DNA from 4 places in the Paenibacillus borealis genome. Region 4 is predicted to be linked to each of the others. Evidence: riboswitches for the same ligand, from Rfam matches in the RefSeq annotation. Region 4 holds a riboswitch; each other region holds the start of a gene.
The links. A riboswitch is a leader RNA that binds a small molecule or an ion and turns the genes downstream of it on or off. The one in region 4 is predicted to bind cyclic di-GMP.

Region 1: another riboswitch for cyclic di-GMP. It lies ahead of PBOR_RS22590 (thiamine pyrophosphate-binding protein); the one in region 4 lies ahead of PBOR_RS37935 (PA14 domain-containing protein).
Region 2: another riboswitch for cyclic di-GMP. It lies ahead of PBOR_RS03245 (transglutaminase-like domain-containing protein); the one in region 4 lies ahead of PBOR_RS37935 (PA14 domain-containing protein).
Region 3: another riboswitch for cyclic di-GMP. It lies ahead of PBOR_RS36750 (anti-repressor SinI family protein); the one in region 4 lies ahead of PBOR_RS37935 (PA14 domain-containing protein).

The regions. Positions count from the first base shown of each region.
Region 1 covers NZ_CP009285.1:5,313,544-5,316,765, forward strand. Annotated here, with positions in the region: gene PBOR_RS22585 (methyl-accepting chemotaxis protein) at 1-813, shown strand, start outside; cyclic di-GMP riboswitch class I at 1,307-1,403, shown strand; gene PBOR_RS22590 (thiamine pyrophosphate-binding protein) at 1,521-3,164, shown strand; gene PBOR_RS22595 (carboxymuconolactone decarboxylase family protein) at 3,216-3,222, shown strand, end outside.
Region 2 covers NZ_CP009285.1:742,689-745,910, reverse strand. Annotated here, with positions in the region: rRNA gene PBOR_RS03250 (16S ribosomal RNA) at 1-442, opposite strand, end outside; gene PBOR_RS03245 (transglutaminase-like domain-containing protein) at 807-1,598, opposite strand; cyclic di-GMP riboswitch class I at 1,631-1,711, opposite strand; cyclic di-GMP riboswitch class I at 1,785-1,865, opposite strand; gene PBOR_RS03240 (class D sortase) at 1,993-2,646, opposite strand; gene PBOR_RS03235 (GtrA family protein) at 2,717-3,121, opposite strand; gene PBOR_RS03230 (glycosyltransferase family 2 protein) at 3,111-3,222, opposite strand, start outside.
Region 3 covers NZ_CP009285.1:454,512-457,733, forward strand. Annotated here, with positions in the region: gene PBOR_RS01975 (2-oxoglutarate dehydrogenase E1 component) at 1-1,318, opposite strand, end outside; cyclic di-GMP riboswitch class I at 1,833-1,917, shown strand; gene PBOR_RS36750 (anti-repressor SinI family protein) at 1,946-2,095, shown strand; gene PBOR_RS01980 (helix-turn-helix domain-containing protein) at 2,245-2,577, opposite strand; gene PBOR_RS01985 (TasA family protein) at 2,754-3,222, opposite strand, start outside.
Region 4 covers NZ_CP009285.1:1,256,058-1,259,279, forward strand. Annotated here, with positions in the region: gene PBOR_RS05300 (sugar phosphate nucleotidyltransferase) at 48-1,421, shown strand; cyclic di-GMP riboswitch class I at 1,559-1,639, shown strand; gene PBOR_RS37935 (PA14 domain-containing protein) at 1,653-3,222, shown strand, end outside.

The DNA of each region.
Region 1 (3,222 bases), 4.1 Mb from region 4:
GAACTGGCCCTGGGCGCGAATGAAATCTCAGTAGATATCGCCGATATGACAGAATCGATCAAAGATATCGAAACCAAAGTCTCCAATTATACGAACTCTACCAAAGAAATGAACAAACGCTCCGCCCATACGCTTGAACTGGTTGAACAGGGCCGCCAGTCTGTGGATACTCAAGCTGAAGGCATGCGGAAGAATATCCAGGCTACGCAAAAAGTAGCAGATACGATTGAGGCACTCTCACAGAATGCCCGCGGTATTACCATGATCACCAAGACCATCACGGAAATTGCCGAACAGACCAACCTCTTGTCGCTTAATGCCTCCATCGAAGCTGCACGCGCAGGTGAGCATGGACGCGGATTTGCAGTTGTGGCCCAGGAGGTCCGTAAGCTAGCCGAAGAATCAACCGCTTCCACCAAAGAAGTATTCGGGCTGGTACGCAGTATCGAGGCCGACATCAAGCAGGCTATCGATAACATCGCTATTAATGAAGAGGTTGTCCAGGTGCAGAACCAGATGATTACGGAGACCGCAAATATTTTCGCCCAAATCGTACATAGTGTGCAATACATAACCGAGCAGATCTCCTCTTTCTCCGCAGAGAGTGATCTGATGCTGGAGAGCGCGCTCAAAATTTCCGGGGCGATTGAGAATATCTCCGCTATTACCCAGGAGACGGCCGCAGGTACTGAGGAGGTATCCGCAGCCATGAACGAACAGATCCATGCCTTGCAATCCGTCGCGGAAGAGACCGAGAAAATGACACAATCTGTCTTCCAGCTGCAAAAAACGATCCATATTTTCAAATTCTAGCATCAGCCCTAAAAGACCGTTTCTGCAGATCAGTCTGCCGGAACGGTCTCTTTTTGGAGAATATAATGTAATATTCACAAAGTGTTAAAATAGTGCATAACACTAAAAACTCACCTTTGCACTTCTTTACTGCTAACTCATAATGACTAATAAATTGACACTATTTTAAATTTGAATTACCCATTTCTTAAGTCCCATTCCGCAGTTCTCCCAGCTTATATTTCTGTTACTTCCGCACTGTTTCTTGAAAAAACCAGGATTTTATGAGGCTTTAGACTTACTCAAATTAAATTCAACTCTTTTTTTGCATTTGCATTATAAGACTTTGGTCTTCCAGGCGCATCCATTTTCAAAAGTTTGAATATCTAATATTTCAGCTCTCTTCCCCTCTGAATATTCGCCAAATTTCGCGCTTTACTGCGAAAGACTTATTGACAAAAGGAGAGCGAGGAATATATTGTAAAGGAAAATTATCCTTCCGTTATATTGATAACAACATATGAGGCAAAATTCACCGAAAGGGAATGACGCAAAGCCATGGATCTACAGTCTCACTATTCTGGTGAGATCATGACAGCCAGGTTGCTGAAAAACTATGAACGTCCGGGAACCCGCGTTCAGATATGGTGATTCGTGCGACAGGCCTGTGCTCCTATTTTGAGTACAGGTTTTCTATTGCTAGCATATATCAAATAACAACTTGTGGGGTGGATGTTCTGAAGACAGTTGCAGATTATATGGCGGAAGCATTACACGATCTTGGGGTAACACATTCTTTTGGTATTATTGGTAAGTCCATTTGCCCTATTGCTCTCAAACTTGTTGACTACGGCATTGAGTTTATTCCCAGTAGGCATGAGTCCAGCTCCGGTTTCGAAGCAGGCGGCTACGCACTGAAAACAGGCAGTCTCGGGGTAGCCTTCGGCACCTCCGGTCCAGGCGGAACGAATCTGCTCACCGCAGCGGCACACGCCAAGGCCAACAATCTCCCGGTCCTCTTCATTACCGGTCATCAGTCCATTAAAGAGCTTGGGATTCCCCAGTGTCAGGATTCCACATCCTATCTTGCCGATTTGGCGGATATGTTCAGACCGGCAACTCTATTCAGTAAGCTTGTTGAACGGGGGGACCATTTCAGCACCATTTTCAATCATGCCATATCTATCGCACTTGGTGACAAAAAAGGACCTGTCCATTTATGCATTCCGTTTGATGTTCAGACCGAGCGGCTTGAAGAATGCCGGATTGTCCTGCCGCAGCGCGAAAAACTCGTCAGCTACGCGAACTACGACCGGGTCATTTCAGCTATCAATGCGTCCAGCAGACCACTGATCATTGCCGGCAAAGGCGTTAACCGCTCCGGTGCGCACAAGGAACTGGTTCAGTTAGCCGAGACCTTCAACATACCTGTGGTAACCTCACCTGGCGGCAAAGGAGCCATTGCATCAGATCAACCGCTGTATCACGGTCCTGTAGGCGTTGGCGGATGCACGCACGGCGATGAATTAATGAATGATAGTGATTTGTTTATCGTACTTGGCTCACGGCTAAGCGATATGACCATATGCAATCTTAAGCGTGAGAATCATCCGGAGCAGTTAATCCAGTTTGATGTTGATCCTACCTTCGTCGGTAAAATCCTAACTTCCTCCACCATCTCTGTCGGCGGTGATTTGCGGGATAATCTGGAGCTGTATCTCGAAAAAATCGATCATTCTGCTATTACCAGACATGAAAGAAAGATCTTCAATTCCTATACTGAAGAGCTGCCTCTGTTGCCCAAACTCTCTCTGGCTTCGGTAATGAGCACGATGAGCGATTTGATTCCTTACAACAGCAGTGTGTTTGTAGATGACGGCAGCCACGGCTTCAATGCGGTCAAATGGTTCAATGTGAAGAAACCGGGCAGCTTTATATTTGATGCTTACTTTGCCTGCATGGGTAATTCAATCGGTATGGCTATCGGCGCCAAGGCTGCTTCCCCGGAAGAGACTATCTTCTGCATCACCGGTGACGGCTGCTTCATGATGCTCGGTACTGAAATAAACACTGCGGTTTGCAAGAATATCCCGGTCATTTTCATTGTGGTGAATAATATGCAGCTGGATATGGCACTCAAGGGTATGGAAAAAACAACCGGCCGGATCGATGGAACCATCTTCGAAGTTCCTATGGATGCCGTAAAGTTTGCTGAATCCCTGGGGGCCGCCGGCTTCCGTGCGGAGACGCAGGAGGAGTTTGCTGCCGCAATCAGCCAGGCTGTTGAACTTAACCGCGTTGCCGTCATTGAACTGTTGACCGACCGTGATGAAATGCCTCCTACTGCCCACCGTACACTGGATCTCAATTAGACTGTATCTTACAGATTTTCTAACTTACTATCAGGAGGCAAACAAGTGAATATGAACG
Region 2 (3,222 bases), 510 kb from region 4:
TACGATCCGAAAACCTTCATCACTCACGCGGCGTTGCTCCGTCAGGCTTTCGCCCATTGCGGAAGATTCCCTACTGCTGCCTCCCGTAGGAGTCTGGGCCGTGTCTCAGTCCCAGTGTGGCCGTTCACCCTCTCAGGTCGGCTACGCATCGTCGCCTTGGTGGGCCGTTACCCCACCAACTAGCTAATGCGCCGCAGGCCCATCCCCAAGTGGCAGATTGCTCCGCCTTTCATTCTCTCTTCAGGAGAGGAAAGAAATTATCCGGTATTAGCTACCGTTTCCGGTAGTTATCCCAGTCTTGAGGGCAGGTTGCCTACGTGTTACTCACCCGTCCGCCGCTAAGCATGAATGGAAGCAAGCTTCCATTCAAACTCCGCTCGACTTGCATGTATTAGGCACGCCGCCAGCGTTCGTCCTGAGCCAGGATCAAACTCTCCAAATTGTATTTAGAAAGAGCGATTGCTCATTTTGAAACATCTGACGAGAATGTTATATTCTCTAATTTGGATCTCACCAAGGTGATTTCCGATACTCACTCGTTGTTCAGTTTTCAAAGATCAAGCTCGTTGTTAGCGCCGCTTACCGCGTCACCAGCAACTCTTATAATATATCACGTTTATCAGAGTAATGCAAGCTTTATTTTGAAATTACTTATTTAAGTCATTTCTCATTAAGTTCACTGCTCCAACAACGCTTATTTATAATACCCTATCTCCCTATCAAAAAGCAACCTTTTCCAAAATAAAAATAACCCGCTTAATGATTAAGCGGGTTATCCTCGGATGAATCTATGATTATAGCTAATCTTAGTAGAATTTAGCTGCTGTATATTTGCTTGCTACTTTTACAAGATCTGCTGTTTTGCTGTTCTTAGCAAGACCAGCGTCAACTGTAGTATCAATAGTTACCCATTTGCCGTTAAGGAACACTTCATTCCAAGCGTGGTAGGATGTAACATAGCTGGTGTTACCCATAACCAATTTAGTTGGGATGCCTTCACTGCGAAGCATAGTAGCGAATAAGGAAGCGTAATCGTAGCAGATTCCCTTCTTGGTAGCCAGTGTAGTGTCGTTATTAGGGATGTAATCTGTAGTTACACTGGAAGCCAAGGAATAATCATATTTCACATTGGCTACGATGTAGTTATAGATAGCTTTCACTTTAGCTTCGTCTGATGTCAAACCTTGTGTAAGCTGTGCTGCTTTCAGGACTGCTTTATCGGAAGAACTCCATTTCACATTCTGTACGGAGCTCAGATATACTGCGTTGGCATTGCTCAGGCTAAGATCTACCGTTTCGGAAGAGATTACTTTGTATTTGTTGCCGGTAGTGTTCTCAAGTACGGAAACCTTATAAGAACCATTTCCTTGTTGCAGCGGGAATGTTTCAGTTGGTTTGGAAGTGTACAAGTTGTAGGTATAGCTGTTATTGTCTTTGGTGATCATCAGCTTGATCTTCTTATCCTTAGGAACATCATAAGAAACTCCGATAACACCTTGATCGAGTTGACCTATGTTCAACCAGCTTGCATCTGCATTAGCAGCTTGAGCTGTACCTGTCTGCACCGATGTAACCACTACGAATAGTGTAACCAACATTAAATAGAACTTCTTCATTGGATAAAACCCCTTTCGGTAGCTGGCTGCCATCCTTACGGGAAGGCCCTTTAGCTTTGCGTCCCTACCTTTCGATAGGTTTGCCGTTATCGTATAAGCTTTATCTGTCCTTGCTTCTACCATAAAATGCTAGATTTGCAATTAGAACAAACAAAAAAAGCCTCTTCATTCGGTAGCTGGCTGCCATCCTGACGGGAAGGCCCTCTAGCTTTGCGTCCCTACCTTTCGATAGGTTTGCCGTTATCGTGTATTAGCTTTGTATAGTTATATCTTACCATATCTATTTCTATTATCAAGACCTAAATCACTAGATTTGAGCGAGAAAACATAAAAATTTTAAGTTTTTTTAGGTTTATTCGTCATTATTCTACATAGATTAAGATAACTTCGCATGAATGATAAGTCTGTGAGTTGGATTCACAAGCGGATCGCAGGTAATGAGCGTAAGAATCTTGTCATCATCATTGCCTTTCAATACGGATACATCGGTCGGCTCTACAATAGTTACATCATAAACTACATAATTGTAGTCCTGCTTGCCGGTTGTAACGGATATGGTATCCCCGACTCCGACTTCATTCAATCTGTTAAACAGCCTGCCCGTAGTTCTGGATCTATGCGCCGCAATGGCAGCATTGCCGACTGCGCCGAGCGGAGCCGTCTCCTTCATGTGCGCAGCAGCATGCTTCATATTCGCCTTGGTGGCGCCTTCCAGTACAGGCAGCTTCAGGTCTATTTTGTCGATTTGGATGATTGCCATTACCTTGCCCCCGACTTCAATCTCAGGAGCTGCTGAGGGCTCGGGCTCTTCCGCAGCCGACTCTTCTGCCAGCAGTTGGGTAACTTCCGCATAAGGTTTACTTAGATCAGCACCTGCCGGGGCTGAGGCTGACGGAACGATTTCACTGTAGGCCTGCTCGGCTTCTTCCAGCAGCTTTTGCTGCTGACGGTCATTGTACCATTCGCTTCCTTTGGGATAGAGCATAATCAGAACCCCGGCAAGTATAATCAAATAGGATAACTTCCGCATGATAATCGCCTCCGTAATATAGAATAGATGTTACCCTCCCGGAATAATAAGAAGCATTGCTTTCATATAGTCAGAATACCCATTTACGGCTTCCGAAAAAATTAATGATTACTGTAACGAACGTAACCAGCACTTTGGCAATCAGCACTTGAATACCAAGAACCCCAGTCAGAATATGAATCAGCAGCACCGATATGCCCAGCACCAGCAGGTTCAGCACGATAAATCTGACCAGCTGCATCCGGTCGAAGCTCTCTTTATTGCCTCTGTTCCGGTCGCGGAAGGTCACCTTTTTATTCCAGAAGAAGCTGTTGGCCGTACCGGCGCTGTAGGAAATAATCTGCGCAGGGGTGTTGACCATCCCAAGGGAATGCAGCAGTGTGAATACAGCAAAATCTATCAGTGTATTCAGCAGGCCTACCGCATTGAATTTCAGGAACTGGATGAACCCCGCACTCCATCTCTTATCTGGCATAATCGCTTTCCTTCCGCGTGTCTTCTATCTCCGCATCCGGATAGCCTTTGGTCTCACGCACGATGTACAGCGGTCTGTCCTTCGACTCATCATAAATCCGT
Region 3 (3,222 bases), 800 kb from region 4:
CAGCTGCAATACAAGCCTCGGGATCATCGGCGTTGACATGCACTACCGGAATCTCGTAGCCTTTGGCCAGATCGCTGGCATAATGCGTGGAGCGGGAATCTTCACTTTCGGTGGTGAAGCCGATCCGGTTATTGACGATAATATGCACGGTCCCGCCATTCTGATAACCTGTCAATTTGCCGATATTAAGTGTTTCGGCGACAATGCCTTCACCAGGGAAGGCGGCATCGCCATGCATAAGCACGGCCATGGCTTTGTTCGTATTCAGCTTAGGCAGGCCCGGGGTACCCCGTTCTTCCTGGGCAGCACGCGTGAAGCCTTCAACGACCGGATTCACGAACTCGAGATGGCTCGGGTTGTTCGCAAGCGTGATGCGGGTACGCACGGTTTCGCCTTCGCGGACGGCGCGGTCGGCGCCAAGATGGTATTTCACATCCCCGGTCCAGCCGTAGGTGACACCCATGGAGCCTTCAGACGGGAACAGCTCCTTGTTCGGCGAATGGTGGAATTCCGAGAAAATAATATCATAAGGTTTGCCCAGAATGTGGGCAAGCACATTAAGTCTTCCGCGGTGGGCCATACCCATCAGGATATGCTCTGCGCCGTCATGTGCGGCAGCACGGACAATTTCATCCAGCATAGGCACGAGGGCATCATTGCCTTCGAGGCTGAAGCGCTTCTGGCCAACAAATGTCTTGTGGAGGAAGGTCTCGAACTGCTCTACCTGAATCAGGCGTTTCAGCAGCTCTTTGCGTTCCGTATTGTTCAGCGGAGCAGGCGATGTTGTGGATTCTGCCTGGCTGTTGAGCCAGCGCAGCTCACGTTCGTCATGCACATGCCCGAATTCATAGGCAATGGTCTGAGTGTAAGCCTGGCGCATTCTGTGGACGGCATCCATTGCCGTATGCACACCGTCAGGGGCATTCTCCCAGATCAGAGAAGCAGGGAGCGCGTTCAGATCCTCGCGCGTCAGCTCATAGGTTTCGATCTCCAGCCATTTCGCCATAGGGTTGCTGCTCCGCTCGAGCGGATCGATATCAGCAGCCATATGGCCGTATATCCGGATGTTGGCCATCAGCTTGGAAGCTTTAACAGCCTTCTTAAGCCATTCCGCATCTCCGGAAACGGCAGGCTGTGGAGTCTTGACGGCATCCGGTGCCAGGGGAGGCGGGCCGGATACGGTAAACAGATCGCGGTAATGTTGTTCTACAGATGAGGGGTCCTTGACAAACTGCTCGTATTTCTCCTGGATGTAGCCCAGATTGGGACCGTAATACTTGCTCCAGACAGATGCGTTATAGGGATCTTTGACGGCCATGAATAGGTCCTCCTAACGGATAAACTCCACATGCGGTATATAGGAACACCGCTTAGCGGAGCTGCGATGTTTGCGGTTTCATTCTCATCTTATTGTGCTACTTTCCGGCAGGGTAATCAATTCATACTTTCGTGCAATCCGTTCGCAAAACGGTATGATTCAATAGGGTATTCATACGGAACAATCATAAATTCTCCGGGTGAAGCCGGGGGAATGAAATATCGTTAAAATCAAAAAAAATTAAGGATTCAGGTGATTGTAAATCATGGAAATGGGTAATTACTTCTATATTGTGTTGCGGGATTAATACCTATTAATATATTTACACCGATTTGGGCCTTTTGAAATGAAATTGGAATTATTTATACAAGCCATTGGCAATTTTAGCTAAGGTTCTTCACAACTTAACATAAAAAAATTCCAGAAAACGACACACTTTTCGTGTTCGTTCTTGTATAATGTTATTGCGGAGAACGGTTTCATCGATTCTTGCCAGATCCTTTCATGTAAAGGGTCCAGTAAAGGGTAAACCTGCCGAAAGGCAGGGGCACAAAGTCTCGGATCTAAAGTAGAAATACTATGATGGCCGGACTGCCTGGGGACGCGAAAATTCTAGGAGGAGATTTCTTGGATAAGTCCAACCAGGGGAATGACGAACTGCAGGCAGTTGATCTTGATTTAGAATGGGTGTATTTGCTGATGTCTGCTAAGCAGGCTGGCATCCAGGCGGATGAGATTCGCCGTTTTTTTACTGAAAAGGCACTCCAGGCGATGTAGGGCATTCAGCAATGTACGGATACATACAGAGAAGGGCACAGCGGTCTACACGCTGTGCCCTTCTCTGTTTGAATTTACATGTTGTTTCGGGGTCCCCGCAAAGTACCTGAGTAATCATTGAAGCTGCTGCCTCACATTGTGGGGTTATTTCAGTTATCCTTCTGATCCAGCCGCCATTTCTGGTAATCGAGAAATTCCTTGAATTCACGTTTGCTTATACCTGAGGCCATCGCTTCCTGTACCAGCCGGAACCATTCTCCATCAAGAGCAGGTTCTGCAGTCTCTGCAAGTCCGCCATAAAGTAATGCGTGAATAGATACCTGAAGCGCATCGGCAATTTTTTCGATAAATTGAATGGAGGGGTTGGATTGAATATTCCGCTCAACATTACTTAAGTATGATTTCGCCACGTCAGCCTTATCCGCTAGCTCGGATAAAGAATAACCCTTCTCCAGACGGAGCCTATGGATGCGGCTTCCCATGTTATCAGACACGATTACAACGCCCTCCGTACTTTTTGTTATCAGTATAACAAAAATTCGCAAAACCGACAAAAATCATTGTTCCTGACGGAAGCTGACGGCCGGGGAGAGACAAAACGGCATATCCAGCCCGGGTGAGGGAGGATATGCCGTTTTGTGTCTATAGTTTAATAGCTTTATTTGGCTTCTCCCAAACCTTGCGTAGCATCGAATGTCCAGTTCAGCGCTAAGCCGTCACCTTGGAAGATATTCTGATCCAGTGTATTGTCAACGAATTCGAAAGCAATCTTGAAGGTTTTGGATTGGGTAGCAGCAATACCTCCAGGCAGTACACCCGCCGCTACGAGATCATAGCTGGATGTGTTCTTCAGATCCTTCAGGGAGATCTCGGACAATACATGACCGCTAAGGGAGCCGCTGGTATAAGTACTATCGAGAAGTTTAACTTTGAAGTGATCTCCAAGATCCTGGCCGGCATTATCGCCCTTCGAATCAGTTACAGTGTAGCTGGTGGCAAGCTTAAGGAGTTTGATATCCAGGGTGCCGTCATTGGACAATGTGAAGGTGCGAACGGTGTAATCGCCCGGTTTCAGATTGGTCAGGGCAACAGGTGTATTGAAGGAAGAGCCGAGCTTCAGAGTGCCT
Region 4 (3,222 bases):
CAATCCGATATTTTCGCGACAACACATAAACTTAGGAGGGTTCACTTATGAAACTAGTACTTCTATCAGGCGGTTCTGGTAAACGGCTCTGGCCTTTGTCCAATGATTCACGTTCGAAGCAATTTCTGAAAGTACTGGAAAGCCCGGCAGGTGAACCGGAATCCATGGTACAGCGGGTATGGAGACAGCTGCAGGAGACAGGGATGGCAGAATCTTCATATCTGGCTACCGGCCGCAGCCAGGTAGAGATGATTCAGAGTCAACTGGGCGGCGAGGTGCCGATTATCGTTGAGCCGGAGCGGCGCGATACCTTTCCCGCCATTGCACTGACAGCAGCTTACCTGTATTCGGTCGCTGGTGTGTCACCAAGCGAGACCGTAGCCATCCTGCCTGTCGATCCTTATGTGGAGTCATCCTTCTTCGATACCGTACTGCAGCTGGAGAGCACGATGCTGGAGAGCGGCGCCAATCTGGCGCTGATGGGCGTAGTGCCTGAGCATGCTTCCGAGAAATACGGCTATATCATTCCCACCAGCGCCGAAGCTGGAGCGAGCGGTTATTTGCAGGTCAGCCACTTCCAGGAGAAGCCGGACCGCAAGCAGGCCGAGGAGCTGATCAGCCGGAACGCACTCTGGAACTGCGGCGTGTTCGCTTTCCGTCTGGGGTATCTGCTGGATATTCTGCAGCGCAAAGGGCTGCCGCTGAATTATGAGGAACTGCAGAAGCAGTACAAACTGCTGGCTTCCATCAGCTTCGACTACGAAGTGGTGGAGAAGGAAGAGAATATCGTGGTTCAGCCGTACGCCGGATTCTGGAAGGACCTGGGTACCTGGAACACTCTGACCGAGGAAATGACCAGCAATCATGTCGGTAAAGGCTTCGTGACTGCAGATTCCGAAGGTACTTGCCTGATCAACGAACTGGACATTCCGATCACCGTGATCGGAGCGAAGGATCTGATTATCGCCGCCAGCCCGGACGGAATTCTGGTTACGCATAAGGCAGAGAGCCCGCGCATTAAGGAAGTGCTGAAGTCTTTTGAACAAAGACCGATGTACGAAGAACGCCGCTGGGGCCACTACAAGGTTATTGACTACGTGAAATATGCGGAAGGCAATGAGGTGCTGACGAAGCGTATCTTCATCTCCGAAGGCAAGAACATCAGCTATCAGCTGCATCACAAACGCAGTGAAATCTGGACTATTGTCAGCGGTGAAGCCAGCATTGTGCTGAATGAGAAAATGCATAATGTGAAGGCAGGGGATGTCGTACGGATACCGGAAGGCACCAAGCATGCGATCCTGGCGTTGACAGATATGGAATTTATCGAAGTGCAGACCGGCTCTGAGCTGGTGGAGGAAGATAACATCCGAATCACCTTGGATTGGGAAGATATCGCCTTACAGCAATTCATTTCTTAGGTCTAAACTATCTATTTAACCAATTGTTACAAATCCAAAACAGGTATTAAGAACCATTTATTAAGAAATTTTTATTTTTGCTCTAAACTATAACTAAATAGCGACGATACTTACGGTAAGAGGGATTGATCCTTCCAAAACGACAAAGGCAAACCTAATCGAAAGATAGGGACGCAAAGCTATAGGGCCTTCGAAAGAGTGGCAGCCTGGCTACCGAAAGGAAGATGGATTTTGAAAACTTACCGTAAGTCTCGTTTGCTGTGCACCGTGCTGTCTCTGGCCCTTTTGTTGACTGCAGTCCCTCTGGGACTCGGCGGCATGCCTTCAACCGTAGAAGCGGCATCTAGTTCCAAAGCACCCGTTAATCCGGAGGCTTCAACCGAAGCTGTCAGATTGCTGAACGATCTGTATTCCATCACAGGAAAAGGCATTATCACAGGACAACATGACTATCTGGAAAGTCCGGACGAATTCAGCAACAAGCTGAAGGGAACCAGCGGACAATATGCTGCTCTTCACGGCTATGAGCTGGGTGTAATCAGCGGCCAATCGGAGAGCACAGCAGCGGCGCAGCGCAGAAATGTTGTGAACAGCGCAATCAACTGGTATAAGGGCGGCGGCATTGTAGCCATGACTTTTCATGAGAATCTGCCCGGCACCGCATACCTCTGGTCCAATGTTCAGAAACCGCTGAGCCAGGCGGAATTCAATAAATATATCACTCCCGGTACAACACAGTACACTGCATTAATTGCAGATCTGGACAAAGTGGCAGTTTCACTTAAAAGTCTGCGGGATGCTGGTGTTCCCGTACTCTGGAGACCTTACCATGAAATGAACGGTGACTGGTTCTGGTGGGGGAAGAAAAATAACTTTGCTCAGCTTTGGAATATTATGTATGACCGTTTCGTGAACGTTCATAAATTAAACAACCTGCTGTGGGTATGGAATCCTAATGCACCGAATGCCTGGTCCGATCCTTATGAGCTGACCTATCCGGGAGCCGACAAGGTGGATGTACTGGCAGCAGATATATATGAGAATGATTATATGAATAAATACCACGACAGCCTGCTCAGCCTTGCGAATGGCAAACCGATTGCCATTGGCGAGAATGGACAAATGCCGAGTACGGCAAAGTTGCAGCTCTCCCAGAAAAATTGGGTATATATGATGAGCTGGGGAAAAATGCTGTACGAAACCAACACAGATGCTACCATCAAAAGCTTCATGAGCGACAGCTACACTTTGACCCGCGATGATTATAAAGCAGGCGCATTTGCGGCTGCAACACCGACACCAACGCCGAAACCAACGGCAACGCCGACGCCGGTACCAACGGCAACGCCAACGCCGGTACCAACGGCAACGCCAACACCGGTACCAACGGCAACGTCAACGCCGGTACCAACGGCAACGCCGACACCGGTACCAACAGCAACGCCAACGCCGGTACCAACAGCAACGCCAACGCCGGTACCAATAGCTACGCCGATTCCGGTACCTGACTCCAATGACTCTGTGTCGGCCCCCTTACAGAATGGTCTTCAAGGGGAGTACTACAAGAACATGACGCTGTCAGGGACTCCGGTTCTGGTCCGGAATGATGCGCTGCTGAATTTTAACTGGCGGCAGGCAGCACCGGATGCCACGCTTGGCGTGGATAACTTCTCCATCCGCTGGACCGGACAGATCAAACCGTCTTTCAGTGAAACCTATCAAATTATCACTACTTCTGATGATGGTATCCGTGTCTATATTAACGGCACTGCTGTAATTGACAGCTGGACCAAACAGAGCG